DNA from 3 places in the Solibacillus sp. FSL R7-0682 genome. Region 1 is predicted to be linked to each of the others. Evidence: riboswitches for the same ligand, from Rfam matches in the RefSeq annotation. Region 1 holds a riboswitch; each other region holds the start of a gene.
What was found. A riboswitch is a leader RNA that binds a small molecule or an ion and turns the genes downstream of it on or off. The one in region 1 is predicted to bind S-adenosylmethionine.
Positions count from the first base shown of each region.

Region 2: linked by a shared signal. The riboswitch ahead of MKZ17_RS04480 (methionine ABC transporter ATP-binding protein) and the one ahead of MKZ17_RS01830 (bifunctional homocysteine S-methyltransferase/methylenetetrahydrofolate reductase) in region 1 are both predicted to bind S-adenosylmethionine.
Region 3: linked by a shared signal. The riboswitch ahead of metK (methionine adenosyltransferase) and the one ahead of MKZ17_RS01830 (bifunctional homocysteine S-methyltransferase/methylenetetrahydrofolate reductase) in region 1 are both predicted to bind S-adenosylmethionine.

Region 1 covers NZ_JBBOUI010000001.1:348,306-352,856, forward strand. Annotated here, with positions in the region: gene MKZ17_RS01820 (globin-coupled sensor protein) at 1-1,097, shown strand, start outside; gene hemG (protoporphyrinogen oxidase) at 1,210-2,592, shown strand; SAM riboswitch class I at 2,794-2,891, shown strand; gene MKZ17_RS01830 (bifunctional homocysteine S-methyltransferase/methylenetetrahydrofolate reductase) at 2,992-4,551, shown strand, end outside.
Region 2 covers NZ_JBBOUI010000001.1:892,242-896,792, reverse strand. Annotated here, with positions in the region: gene MKZ17_RS04485 (methionine ABC transporter permease) at 1-459, opposite strand, end outside; gene MKZ17_RS04480 (methionine ABC transporter ATP-binding protein) at 452-1,480, opposite strand; SAM riboswitch class I at 1,646-1,753, opposite strand; gene MKZ17_RS04475 (thioredoxin family protein) at 1,815-2,117, opposite strand; gene MKZ17_RS04470 (toprim domain-containing protein) at 2,125-2,451, opposite strand; gene gcvH (glycine cleavage system protein GcvH) at 2,583-2,963, opposite strand; gene MKZ17_RS04460 (arsenate reductase family protein) at 3,044-3,400, opposite strand; gene MKZ17_RS04455 (acyl-CoA dehydrogenase family protein) at 3,507-4,551, opposite strand, start outside.
Region 3 covers NZ_JBBOUI010000001.1:975,490-980,040, forward strand. Annotated here, with positions in the region: gene MKZ17_RS05075 (alpha/beta hydrolase family protein) at 1-317, shown strand, start outside; gene pckA (phosphoenolpyruvate carboxykinase (ATP)) at 484-2,070, opposite strand; SAM riboswitch class I at 2,268-2,385, shown strand; gene metK (methionine adenosyltransferase) at 2,633-3,829, shown strand; gene MKZ17_RS05090 (gamma carbonic anhydrase) at 3,959-4,471, opposite strand.

The DNA of each region.
Region 1 (4,551 bases):
TAGTTCAAATTATTAATGATAATAGCTCTATTGATCGCTTGAAAGTTACGTTAAATAGGCATATTTGTGAAATGTTCAGTGGTACTATCAATGACGAATATTTTTTGAAACGTAAAAAAATTGCACAAGTACATGTACGAATAGGGTTGAAAACCAAATGGTATATTGGTGCATTCCAAAGTTTGTTAGTCGAATTTATCCGTTTAGTGAAAATAAACATTGATAATGATGAACAACGTTTTCGGACATTAGAAGCCATTTCAAAAATATTGAATTTCGAACAGCAAGTCGTGTTAGAGGAATATGAAGCTGTCGTAGAGAGAATGCAACAACGTTTAGAGGAAGAACGACGCAATGTAGGTAATTCTATTATTGAATCATCCTCAAATTTAGCGGCAATATCTGAGCAAACAAATGCTTCGTTTCACCAACTATCGACGCAAGCAGATGTTATGGTTTCCTATACTAAAAGAGCTATTGACCTTTCAACAATTGCTACAGATCAAGCTCATCATGGTAAAGTTCAAATTCAACATCAATCGATGAGTATGGATGCTATACATGATGCGGTTGGCTCGATTTCTTTGGAAATTGAAAAGTTAGCGGAAATTTCAAAAGAGATGGAGCAAACGATGGGTATTGTTACGAATATTGCCAACCAAACGAACCTTTTAGCATTAAATGCAGCGATTGAAGCGGCACGTGCAGGCGAAGCGGGTAAAGGTTTTGGTGTTGTAGCGGGTGAAGTTCGAAAGCTTTCGGAGCAAACAAAAGATTCTACGATAAATGTGGAAGAACTATTACAAAATACAAATATTCGTACAACAAGATTATTAGAGTCCTTAAAAGAAATTAAAGTTGCGGTTCAAGCTGGTGAAGAAAGTATGAAAGGCACAGAAGCGCAGTTTTCTGCAATCGTGGAATCATTGAAGGAAACAAAAATTCAAAGCAATCTTGTAGAGCAAGAAGTGGGGTTAATTGGCTCAGTTATTACTGAACTAGGAGCTGCCTTTGATGAAGTAACAATTGCAGCGGATAATTTAGCAACAATTTCGCAAGACTTACAAGATAATGAGAAGTTTAATGGATTAGGGTGAGTTTTCCCCTAATCTTTTTTTCGTTTAAAATTTGTAATATCCATCAGTCCAAAATGAATTCAAAAAAGATTATACTGGAGAAAGAAACATGAACGGATTGGAGAAGGTATATATGAAAACAGTGGTCGTAGTTGGTGGAGGGATTACAGGTCTTTGTACAATGCATTATTTAAAAAAGCAATTAGAGGAAACAAATAATAAAGCACGGTTAATATTAATTGAAAAAAATGAGTACTTAGGAGGGAAAATTCACTCCCAACAGGCAAGTGGCTTTATTATGGAAACGGGTGCAGACTCGATAGTTGCAAGGCACCCAGGTGTAATAGAGCTAGTAAAGGAGCTCGATTTCGAATCGCAGCTTGTTTATAACGAAACAGGCATCTCTTATATTCATACTAATAATGAGCTACATGCTATTCCGGAGGGTTCGACATTTGGGATACCAATGAGCGTGGATTCCCTCATGTCTAGTACGCTCGTTTCTGAAGAAGGGAAGCAACGAGCACTGCAAGATTTAATGTTACCTAACACTAGCTTCACGAAAGAAAGCTCGATTGGTTCTTTTTTGGCGCATTTCTTAGGAGAAGAGCTAGTTCATAATCAAATTGCACCTGTGCTTGCGGGTGTTTACTCCGGGGATTTATATCAGCTGAGCTTAGCCTCTACGTTGCCTTATTTAGTTGATTATAAAAATGAATATGGCTCAATCATTAAAGGCTTTGAAGCGAATCGTGCACAATTCGATAAGGCAGCCAATAAAAAGTTTATCTCCTTCCAAAAAGGCTTGTCAGCTATTATTGATCGATTAGAGGAACTATTACCAGAAGTTGAATTCAAAAAAAATACGGCAACAAAACAGATTCGCAAGTTAGACGTAGGCTATGAAGTCATACTTCAAGATGAAACAATCGTGGCAGATGTTGTTGTATTAGCAGTGCCAAATGAAACGGTGCGTCATGTGTTAAAGGATGAACAGCTTGATGTACAGCTACAAAAATTTACAACTGCTTCTGCTTTGACTATGTATGTAGGCTTTGATGTACCGGATTCTGTTTTACCAGCAGATGGGACGGGTTTTATTGTTTCACACAATAGTGAATTAGTATGTAATGCATCAACATGGACAAGCCGTAAATGGAAGCATACGTCCGCACAAGGCAATTTACTTGTTCGATTATTTTATAAAAATAATAATGTGCGTTATGAGGAGTTAGCGGCGATGTCAGATGAAGAGCTAACGAAGGTCGCGCTTGAGGACATTCGTTTAAGCTTGGGAATTGAAGAAGAGCCAACAATCGTCAACATAACGAAGTGGATCGATCAAATGCCGCGTTATGATTTAGCTCATAATGAAGCATTAAACGTAGTAGTAAAAGATTTAGAAGTACGTTATCCTAATTTATTGTTAGCAGGCTGCTCATATTTCGGAGTAGGAATTGGGGCATGTATTCAAAACGGTAAAAAGACAGGACAGGAAATTGCTACGCTTCTATAGGATTGACTAGAAGATTCACTTTACCCCGCGTAAACGGGCAGTAAAATTAAGAACTGCCCGTAAAAGCCCGATTGGTGAAGCTAACTAGTCGTGGGAAAGGTCGTCCACGACTAGAAGATTCACTTTACCCCGCTAAAGGGTATTGACGTTTTTCGTTTATAACGGTATGATTCTTTTAATTATTTAAAAAATTCATAAAAATTCTTATCAAGAGAAGTCGAGGGACTGGCCCTAAGAAACTTCAGCAACCAACTTATGTCAGGTGCTAAATCCAGATGGCTTTTGCCAAAAGATGAGAAGGAATGACAGCAGACATTGTGTAACCTTCTTTTATTTTTAAAGAAGGTTTTTTTATATTCAAATATATCTGAAAATACTGTGAACGATGGAGTGGATGTAATGGGATTACTGGAAGATTTAAAGACAAAAGTGTTAACAGCGGACGGTGCAATCGGAACATTATTATATTCTTACGGACTGGATTATTGTCATGAAGAAATGAACATTGCACGTCCAGAAATTATTGAAAAAATCCATAGTGATTACATTGCAGCAGGTGCAGATATTATTCAGACGAATACATATGGTGCTAACGCAATCAAATTAGCGCGCTATGGTTTTGAGGGACGTGTGCAGGAGTTTAATAAAGCGGCTATTGAAATTGCCAAAGCTGCGGCAGCTCCAGGAGGACAGTATGTATTAGCGACAATTGGTGGAATTCGAGGTATCCGAAAAAGTGATGCAACATTGGAGGAGATTTTAAGGGCTTTCAAAGAGCAGGTGGATGTGTTACTTGTTGGTGAACCAGATGGATTTTTATTAGAAACGTATTATGACTTTGAAGAATTATCACACAGTGTGCATTTATTGCGTTCATTAACAGACTTACCAATTATTGCACAAGTAACAATGCAGGAACCTGGCGTTTTGTTAAATGGTCAATCGCTGAATGAGGCACTACATGACTTAGAGCGCCTAGGTGCAGATATTGTGGGTAGCAACTGTAGACTCGGCCCATTTCATACAATTCAAGCCTTTGAAGGAGTAAATTTACCGCAAAATGCGTATTTATCTGCCTATCCAAATGCCTCGTTATTGGACGTAGAAGATGGCCGTGTTGTGTATGAATCCGAAGCAGATTACTTTGCCCGTGCAGCAGTTGAACTAGTAGAGCAAGGTGTTCGTTTAATTGGTGGCTGCTGTGGTACAACGCCAAAGCATATCGCAGCGTTAAAGGCACGCTTAGCAAATGTAGAGCCAATTACGACAAAAGAAAAATTACTAGGACGCACAGAATTCGTTCGTCAAGCAGAGCCGCGAAAGCAAGAGCCGCTCCATGAAAAAGCGAAGCGTGAGCGTTCTGTTATTGTAGAATTAGATACCCCACGTCATTTAGAAATTGATGGCTTTGTGGAAGGGGCAAAGCAGCTAGCGAGAGCAGGAGCAGATGTTGTGATGATGGCGGATAATTCCCTCGCATCGCCGCGCATTAGTAATATTGCAATGGCCGCGATTTTAAAAGAGCATGGAATCCGGTCCCTCCCACATTTAACATGTCGTGATCGGAATTTGATCGGCTTACAATCGCATTTAATGGGACTTGATGCACTTGAATTACATGATATTTTAGTTGTGACAGGTGACCCAACAAAGGTTGGGGACTTCCCTGGAGCGACGAGTGTATATGATGTGTCATCCATGGAGCTCATTTCATTAATTAAGCAATTAAATAAAGGTGGTTCGTTTACAGGTAAATCATTACGGAAGCAGGCGAATTTCTCAGTTGCTGCTGCGTTCAATCCTAATGTACGAGTACTTGCCCGTGCAGTAGCGCGCTTAGAGAAAAAAATTGAGCACGGTGCGGATTACTTCATTTCACAGCCAGTCTATTCAAAGGAAAAAATTGTAGAAATTTATGAGGAGACAAAGCATTTAGAAACGCCAATTTATATTGGAATT
Region 2 (4,551 bases), 540 kb from region 1:
TGAAATTAGAGCAGGTAAGCTTTCTGGAATTAGCACTTTCCAAATGATTGTTGACGTTTTCGCACCCATTGATCGTGCCGCTTCAATAACTCCTTTATCAATTTCTCGGAGTGCGATTAATACCATACGAGCATAGAATGGTGCAGCACCAATAATTAATGCAGGTAATGCTGCATTCGCACCACGAATTGTTCCTAGAAGGAACTTTGTGAATGGAATTAATAAAATGATTAAAACGATAAATGGAATCGAACGGAAAATATTTACTATTGATCCAGTTAAAAAGTGTGCGGCTTTGTTCGCCCACAACTGATTGTCACTCGTTAAAAAGAGAACAATTCCGATAATAATCCCTAACACGAATGTAATGACCGTAGCAATTGTTGTCATATACAATGTTTCGTATGTTGCCTCCATCATTTTACCCCAGTCAACATTCGGAAATAATTGCTCAAGCATGCTCAATCACCTCCGTTTGAATTTCATGTTGCGCTAAAACATTTAATGCGGCAGTCACTTGATCTGGAGTACCGTCAATATGAATGTATAGAGTACCTAATGAACCACTAGTTGTTGTTGAAATTTTACCGTGAACAATATTTACGACAATATCAAATTGCTTAATGATTTGTGAAATAACAGGTTGCTCTGTCGTTTGACCAACGAAGCTTAATTTTACAATCTTACCAGATGGATGATTCGCTAAAATATGCTCGATGGAAGCTTGCATTTCTTGTGTTTCCCCTGATGCTTGTGATACAAAGTTTTTCGTAATTGGTGCTTGAGGCTGTTGGAATACTTGAAGAACATCCCCTTGCTCAACTACCTTACCGGCTTCCATAACAGCGACACGATGGCATATTTTCCGAATAACATGCATCTCATGGGTAATTAGAACAATCGTTAAGCCGATTTTTTTATTAATGTCTAACAGTAACTCTAATATTGATTCCGTTGTTTCTGGATCAAGTGCTGATGTCGCTTCATCACACAATAAGACTTCTGGATTGTTGGCAAGTGCTCTTGCTATTCCGACACGTTGCTTTTGCCCACCCGATAGCTGTGATGGGTAAGCTTTACCGCGGCCAGATAAACCTACAAGCTCAATTAATTCTTCTACACGCTTTGCACGTGCTTCTTTTGGTACTCCAGCAATTTCTAATGGAAATGCAATATTCTCCTCAACTGTACGAGACCAAAGTAAATTAAAATGCTGAAAAATCATGCTAATCTTTTGTCGCGCTTCACGTAGAGTAGTTCCGGAAGCCTTCGAAATATCTTGGCCGTTGACAATAACTGAACCGGTAGTTGGCTTTTCTAACCCATTTAACAGGCGAATCATTGTACTTTTACCGGCACCACTATAACCGATAATGCCAAATATTTCTCCATTTTTAATCGATAAGTTTACATTATCTACTGCTTTAAGCTCGCCGCTTTTCGTCTTGTAAACTTTCGTTATATTTTGTATATCAATCATTGTTTAAACTCCTTTAATCTGAAATAACCAACCAGTTATTTTCAAAACATTCCTGCACATTTCGCATCTTCGAAATCGAACAAAGGCGTTAAAAGCGCCATCTAACAATAAAAAACCTCTCTACAAAGACAAGTAGAAAGGTTTTCACATATACGCTGAACCGTTCTCTCATCTCTCAAAGATAATCTTTGTGTGAATTGGCACCTTTTCATTAAATATAATGCTGGTTGCCGGGCTTCATAGGGCACTTCCCTCCACCACTCTTTATAAGAGTAACGCTATTAAGTTTATTTATTATGAATGTTACTTTATCATGGTAAACTGCATACGTCAATTATTTTTTTAATATTTCATACAAAAAAGGTACGGATTGAAATGCATATATCTTTTCTGTAATTTGACCATCTTCTGAAATAATTAAGCAAGGTACGCTTTCAATTTTCAATTCGTAAGCTAATTGCTCCATATAATTGATATTTGTCATACCTAATGGAAAATCCGGTAATAATTGCTCAATTACTTCTAACATTTTTTTTGCTACACCACATGTGCCACACATTGGTGTATAAATATATAAGGCTGTTTTCCGATGTTGCTGGATTTGTTGTTCCCATACTTCTTTCGTCCACTGTTCCATCTTGATGTCATCCTTCTTTAATAATAAATTTCGCATCTTTAAGAAGCTTAATTAAAACTTTGGTTGGTGTTTCGGCTACTTCTCGAAATTGAAATGGAATAATTAAATGTTGCGCCTCTGAATAGACGCGGTTCATGAGCTTACGTAATTTTTCACCATTTCGATCTGCATCAAACATCGTCACCATTTCATAATGCTCATATGGTTCTAATAATTCAATTAAATCGTCTTCACTAATTGTACCATTTGTACAAAGAATCTCTACTTGTTCATTAAAAAGCGGGGTAATTTTTAGCTTATCTGAACGTCCCTCAACGATAATACATTTTTCCATTGTGAGCCTCCTTCATAGCTTCTCTAATACTAAGAGCATACCATATGACTCATTATTAAGAATCCTCGCCTATTTTATATTATAAAAAAAACGCTAAAACCTGATCACTCAGATTTTAGCGCAAAAATTAATTATTGTTCGATTAATTCCGCATAAGCGTCAGCATCCATTAAATCTTCTACTTCTGCTTCTACCGATAATTCTACTGTAATCATCCATGCCGTGCCGTATGGAGATTCATTAACGTATTCTGGGTTGTCTGAAAGTTCTTCATTAATAGCTACTACAGTACCTGATACAGGCGCGTATAGTTCAGAAACTGTTTTTACAGACTCAACGCTACCGAATGGCTGGTCTTTTGCAATCTCGTCACCTACTTCTGGTAACTCAACGAATACGATGTCACCTAATTCAGATTGAGCGAAATCAGTAATTCCGATTGTAGCTTTGCCGTCTTCAATTTTTACCCACTCGTGCTCTTTTGTATAACGTAATTCTTTTGGTGTGCTCATGAGAAAACCTCCAAGTAATATGTAGTACATTCATGTTCAGTTTGCCATATTTCGTTCGGAAATTCAACAAGAATAGCGCTTTATTTCCAAGTTTCCGAGAAGTCAGACTCCTTAAATCCTAATGTTAATTTATTACCATCTGTAACGATAGGTCGTTTAATTAACATCCCGTCTGATGCAAGTAATGTTAATTGCTCGTCCTCAGACATATTCGCTAGCTTATCTTTTAAGCCAAGCTCACGGTACTTTTGACCAGATGTATTAAAGAATTTTTTCAATGGCAAGCCACTTGCTTCATAATATGCTTTTAATTGCTCTTTAGAAGGTGTTTGCTCGACAAGATGAATGTTTTCGTATTGGACCCCATTTTCGTCTAACCATTTTTGAGCTTTTTTACAAGTTGTACATTTTGGATATTGAATCAATTGAATTGTCATGCTGGTACTCCTTTTTATCGTGAACTTTCTTCTTATTGTAACGGATTCGCTAGCACAACGCAAAATCGGATGCAGCGTCCTGCACCCGATTTTTTTTTAGTAACTATTAAACTACATACTTTTCAGCTTCAATTAGTTTTGCCGAAGCTTCACGCTTTTTCGGAATTAAGTTGTAAGGGTTGCTACGAGTTAATTTACGTAACGCTGATAAGATCATACGACCATTATCTCCTTCAACTGAAGCAAGTAATGTTTCTTTTGCTTCTTTTTCGATTTCTGCAAATGCTTCTTGACAGAAAATTTGTGTGTATAGAATTTTTTGTGCTGCTTTTTCTTCACCGTCACGCTCAATTGCTTTTTGCGTACGGATTACTGCAGATTCCATTGCATATAATTGGTTTGCAATGTTGGCGATATTCACTAGTACTTCTTGTTCTTGATCTAACTTGGCACCAAATCTTTGTGCCGCTGCACCAGCTACAAGAACAGCAATCTTCTTCGCGTTTTTCACTAAATATTTCTCTTGCTCTAATGCCGCTTCACCAATTTCCTCAGGCATTAACATTAATAGCTCATTTTGTAACTCTTGAGCAACTTGTAATAATGGTAACTCACCTTTAAGTGCTTTTTTCATGAATGTACCAGGTACGATCATACGGTTGATTTCGTTTGTACCCTCAAAAATACGGTTAATACGTGAGTCGCGGTAAATACGTTCTACCTCATACTCTGCCATGAAGCCGTAACCACCATGTAATTGCACTGCTTCATCCGCTACAAAGTCTAATGTTTCAGAACCAAATACTTTTGCAATTGAACATTCGATTGCATATTCAGCAATTGCAGCAGCAACTGATTTACCATCTTTTTGTTCGTCATCAGATAGCTGACTTAAGCGGTCCTCAAAGTAACCAACAGTTCGGTAATTTAATGACTCAGATGCGTAAATATGTGACGCCATTGTCGCAATTTTTTCTTTTGTTAAGTTGAAATCAGATAACTTTGTTTTAAATTGTTGACGTTGATTTGTGTAAGCAACAGCAAGCTCAAATGCACGTTTAGATGCACCTACTGTACCTACCCCTAGTTTGTAACGTCCGATATTTAAAATGTTGAATGCGATTACGTGACCACGACCTACTTCACCAAGT
Region 3 (4,551 bases), 630 kb from region 1:
CAACTTATTGGGAACGGGTTGATATGCGTAGAGGTTTGAAGCGAATAGTTGGTGGTACTCCAAATAAAGTACCTGAAAATTACGAGGAGCGTACCCCTTTATTTGAAATAGATGAAATTGACGCACCTGTTCTAATTATACATGGGACGGACGATCAGCATGTCGATATAGAACATGCCTATCAACTGGAGCATTATTTAAAACATCAAGGAAAAGACGTCGAAACATGGTTTTCTTCTGGATTGAAGCATCATTATCCTCCTAAGTTCAATTACAAAACGGTTCGAAAACTATGTGAGTGGATGAAGCTTCAATAATGTATAAAGAAAGACACGCTATCAGCTGTTGCTAATAGCGTGTCTTTTTATGATATAAAAATATAGGAAGTTTATTCCACAAGTCCACTGTTATAGCGGAGAGGACGATTGTTTATAACGACACCTTCCTCCGAATAAACGTTATGTCGTGTAAAGTCATTAGCTATTATGCTAATGGACCACCTTTTTTCACGATTGCTTCATCTACATTAGCAAATTTCGTGAAGTTGTTTTTGAATAAATGTGCAAGCTCTGCTGCTTTTTTATCATAAGCTGCTTTGTCTGACCAAGCATCACGAGGATTCAATACCTCCGTCGGAACACCTTCAACTGCTACTGGGATATTTAATCCGAATACGCCATCTTGTGTCGTTTCAACGTCATTTAACTTGCCATCAATGGCAGCGCGTACCATTGTACGAGTGTAAGAAAGTTTCATACGGTTACCTACACCGTATTCGCCACCAGTCCAACCAGTGTTTACTAAAAATACTTGTGAGCCATGCTCATCAATTTTCTTACCTAATTGCTCAGCGTAAACAGTTGCTGGTAGTGGTAAGAATGGAGAACCGAAGCATGTAGAGAATACTGGCTCTGGTTCTGTAACACCGCGTTCAGTACCTGCTAATTTAGATGTGAAACCACTTAGGAAGTGGTACATTGCTTGCTCTTTTGTTAATTTTGAAATAGGAGGTAATACCCCAAATGCATCTGCTGTTAGGAAGATGATTGTTTTTGGGTGACCTGCTACAGATGGTAATACAATATTATCAATATAATCGATTGGATATGCCACACGAGTATTTTCAGTTAATGAACCGTTATCGTAATCACATACACGAGTTTCTGGATTTACTACTACGTTTTCTAATACAGAACCAAATTTAATGGCATTATAAATTTCTGGCTCTTTTTCAGCAGAGAGGTTGATTGTTTTTGCATAGCAACCACCTTCGATATTGAATACGCCGTTGTCAGACCAGCCGTGCTCATCATCACCGATTAATTTACGGTCAGCATCAGCAGATAAAGTCGTTTTACCAGTACCTGATAAACCGAAGAATAAAGCTACGTCGCCTTCTTCACCTACGTTTGCTGAACAGTGCATCGGGAAGATACCTTGCTCTGGTAATAAGTAGTTCATGATGCCGAAAATTGATTTTTTCATTTCACCTGCATACTCAGTACCACCAATTAAGATGATTTTCTTTTCTAAAGATGTTATGATGAATGTTTCAGAACCGGTACCATCAACTTCTGGATTTGCTTTGAAGTTAGGTGCAGATACAATTGTGAAATCTGCAACATGTGAAGCTAATTCTTCTGCTGTTGGACGGATGAATAATTGATGACAGAATAGGTTATGCCAAGCATATTCATTGATGACTTTTATCGATAATTGTGAATCTTTGTCGGCACCTGCAAAACCATTAAAAACAAACAGTTCGTCGCGTTCTTTTAAGTAATTAATAACTTTAATGTATAAATTGTCGAATACTTCAGATGAAATCGGTCGGTTTACTTTACCCCAGTCGATTTTGTCTTTTGATCCATCTTCTTCAACCATATATTTATCTTTAGGGGAACGACCAGTATACTTTCCAGTTTCAGCTGCGATTGCACCGTCAACAGTTAACATTGCTTCTCCACGTGATGTTGCTTTTTCAACTAGTTGTGGAACGGATAGTTGTGTGTTAATATTATCCCCGTTTAAAAGTTCTTTCAGCTCGTTAGCAATTTCTACCGAATTCATCGCTTAAGTACCATCCTTTTTTATAGTATTCCCTTTATAGGGGAGTTGTTTGTTAATTCAAAAATAGTATAACACATTGCATCCAATAATCTATACTAATTATGAATTATTTTTTCTGATTTTTTTAGTGTAATAAATACGACAAAATTTGTTGACATAAAATGCGTTTTTTCGTAAGATATTTAATTGAACGGATACTCTTATCCCGAGCTGGTGGAGGGGCAGGCCCTATGAAACCCGGCAACCTGCAATACGACTTTTCGTAACGTGTTGGTGCCAACCTGATGCAAGGGAAACTCCCTTGAACGATAAGAGTGAAAGGTAACGAAAGATAACATCCTTTCCTCACGCGTGATGAGCGCGGCAATGAGTGAAGGGATTTTTTTATTGTTTTTATAATAAAAAAGAATTTAATTTTTAATAAAATAGATAAATTGCAGCCTTTCAAAACCTCGTGTTAAAGCAGTATAGCTTGACGTTTATTTTTATAAACGGACATGGGTAATGAGTACCGTATCATAACAAACAAAACAATCGCAAAAGTGAATTAGGAGGAAGTAAAATGACAAATCGTCGACTGTTTACATCAGAAAGTGTAACGGAAGGACATCCGGATAAAATTTGTGACCAAATTTCGGATGCTATTTTAGATGCCATTTTAGCAGCAGATCCAAATGCACGTGTAGCTTGTGAAACAACGGTAACAACAGGCTTAGTATTAGTATCTGGTGAAATTACAACTTCTACGTATGTAGATATGAAAGGAATTATCCGTGACACAGTAGCAGAAATTGGCTACACACGTGGTAAATATGGTTTTGATGCTGAAAACTTAGCTGTTCTTGTAGCAGTTGGAGAGCAATCTCCTGACATCGCGCAAGGTGTTGACCAGGCGCTCGAAGCTCGCGAAGGTTCAATGACAGATGAAGAGTTAGAAGCTATTGGTGCAGGAGACCAAGGGTTAATGTTTGGTTACGCTTGTAATGAAACACCAGAGCTTATGCCTCTACCAATTTCTTTAGCACATAAATTAGCACGTCGTTTAGCAGAAGTGCGAAAATCAGGTGAATTAGATTATTTACGTCCAGATGGTAAAACACAAGTAACAATTGAGTACGATGAAAACAACCAACCAGTACGTGTAGATACAATCGTTATTTCAACTCAACATGATGAAGAAGCGACATTAGAACAAATTCAATCAGATATGAAAGAGTTCGTTATTAAGCCGGTTGTACCAGCTAATCTTTTAGATGAAGCGACAAAATACTTTATCAACCCAACTGGCCGTTTTGTAATCGGTGGACCTAAAGGGGACGCAGGATTAACAGGTCGTAAAATTATCGTAGACACTTACGGTGGTTATGCACGTCACGGTGGTGGAGCATTCTCTGGTAAGGATGCAACAAAGGTTGACCGTTCAGCAGCTTATGCTGCACGTTATGTTGCCAAAAATATCGTAGCAGCAGGCTTAGCTGACCGTGCAGAAGTTCAATTAGCATATGCAATTGGTGTAGCACAACCAGTATCGATCGCAGTAGATACTTTCGGCACAGGGAAAGTGGGAGAAAGCCAAATCGTAGAATGGGTACGTGAGCTATTTGATTTACGTCCTGCAGGCATTATTAAAATGCTGGATTTACGACGTCCAATTTACAAACAAACTGCAGCATATGGTCATTTTGGACGTACGGACTTAAATGTTCCTTGGGAAAAAACAGACAAAGCAGCAGAATTAAAAGTTAAAGCGGGACTATAAAAAATATAAGGAGCCAATGTAAACAAATTGTTTATATGGCTCCTTTTTGTAAACGGAAAGTTAAAAAATGGGCGGAAACACTATATAATAGGAAGAAAGTCAAATACAACCGGTAACGCTAGTTTGTTGTTACTTTTGTAATGATTTATAGTATTGTCCTTTTTCTACGTATTCACGAATAATACGATCCATGTCTGCGCGATCTTCGGCCGTTACTTCACGGACCACCTTTGCTGGACGCCCCATTGCTAATGTATTTGGGGGGATTTTTTTTCCTGGTGGTACAAGACTACCTGCGCCGATAAAGGCACCCTCACCGATTTCTGCACCATCCAAAATGATGGAACCCATTCCAATTAACGCTCGTTTCTTAATAGTACAGCTATGTAAGGTAACTTGATGGCCAATTGTTACCTCATCTTCTATGATTAACGGGAATGCAGGGCTTTGGTGGAGACATGATAAATCTTGTATACTAACACGCTCGCCAATTATTGTCTTGTTAACATCGCCACGTATGACAGTATTGAACCAAATGGATGTTTCTGCACCAATTGAAACGTCACCAGTAACTGTTGCATAGTCTGCAATAAATGCAGAAGGGTGAATCGAAGGAGTTTTATCTTTATATGGGTAAATCATACTAAGTACCTCTTTTCTTGTATAAAATAGTAATTCATTCTATTAGTATCGTATCAAATGAAAATAGATTTTCAAATAAT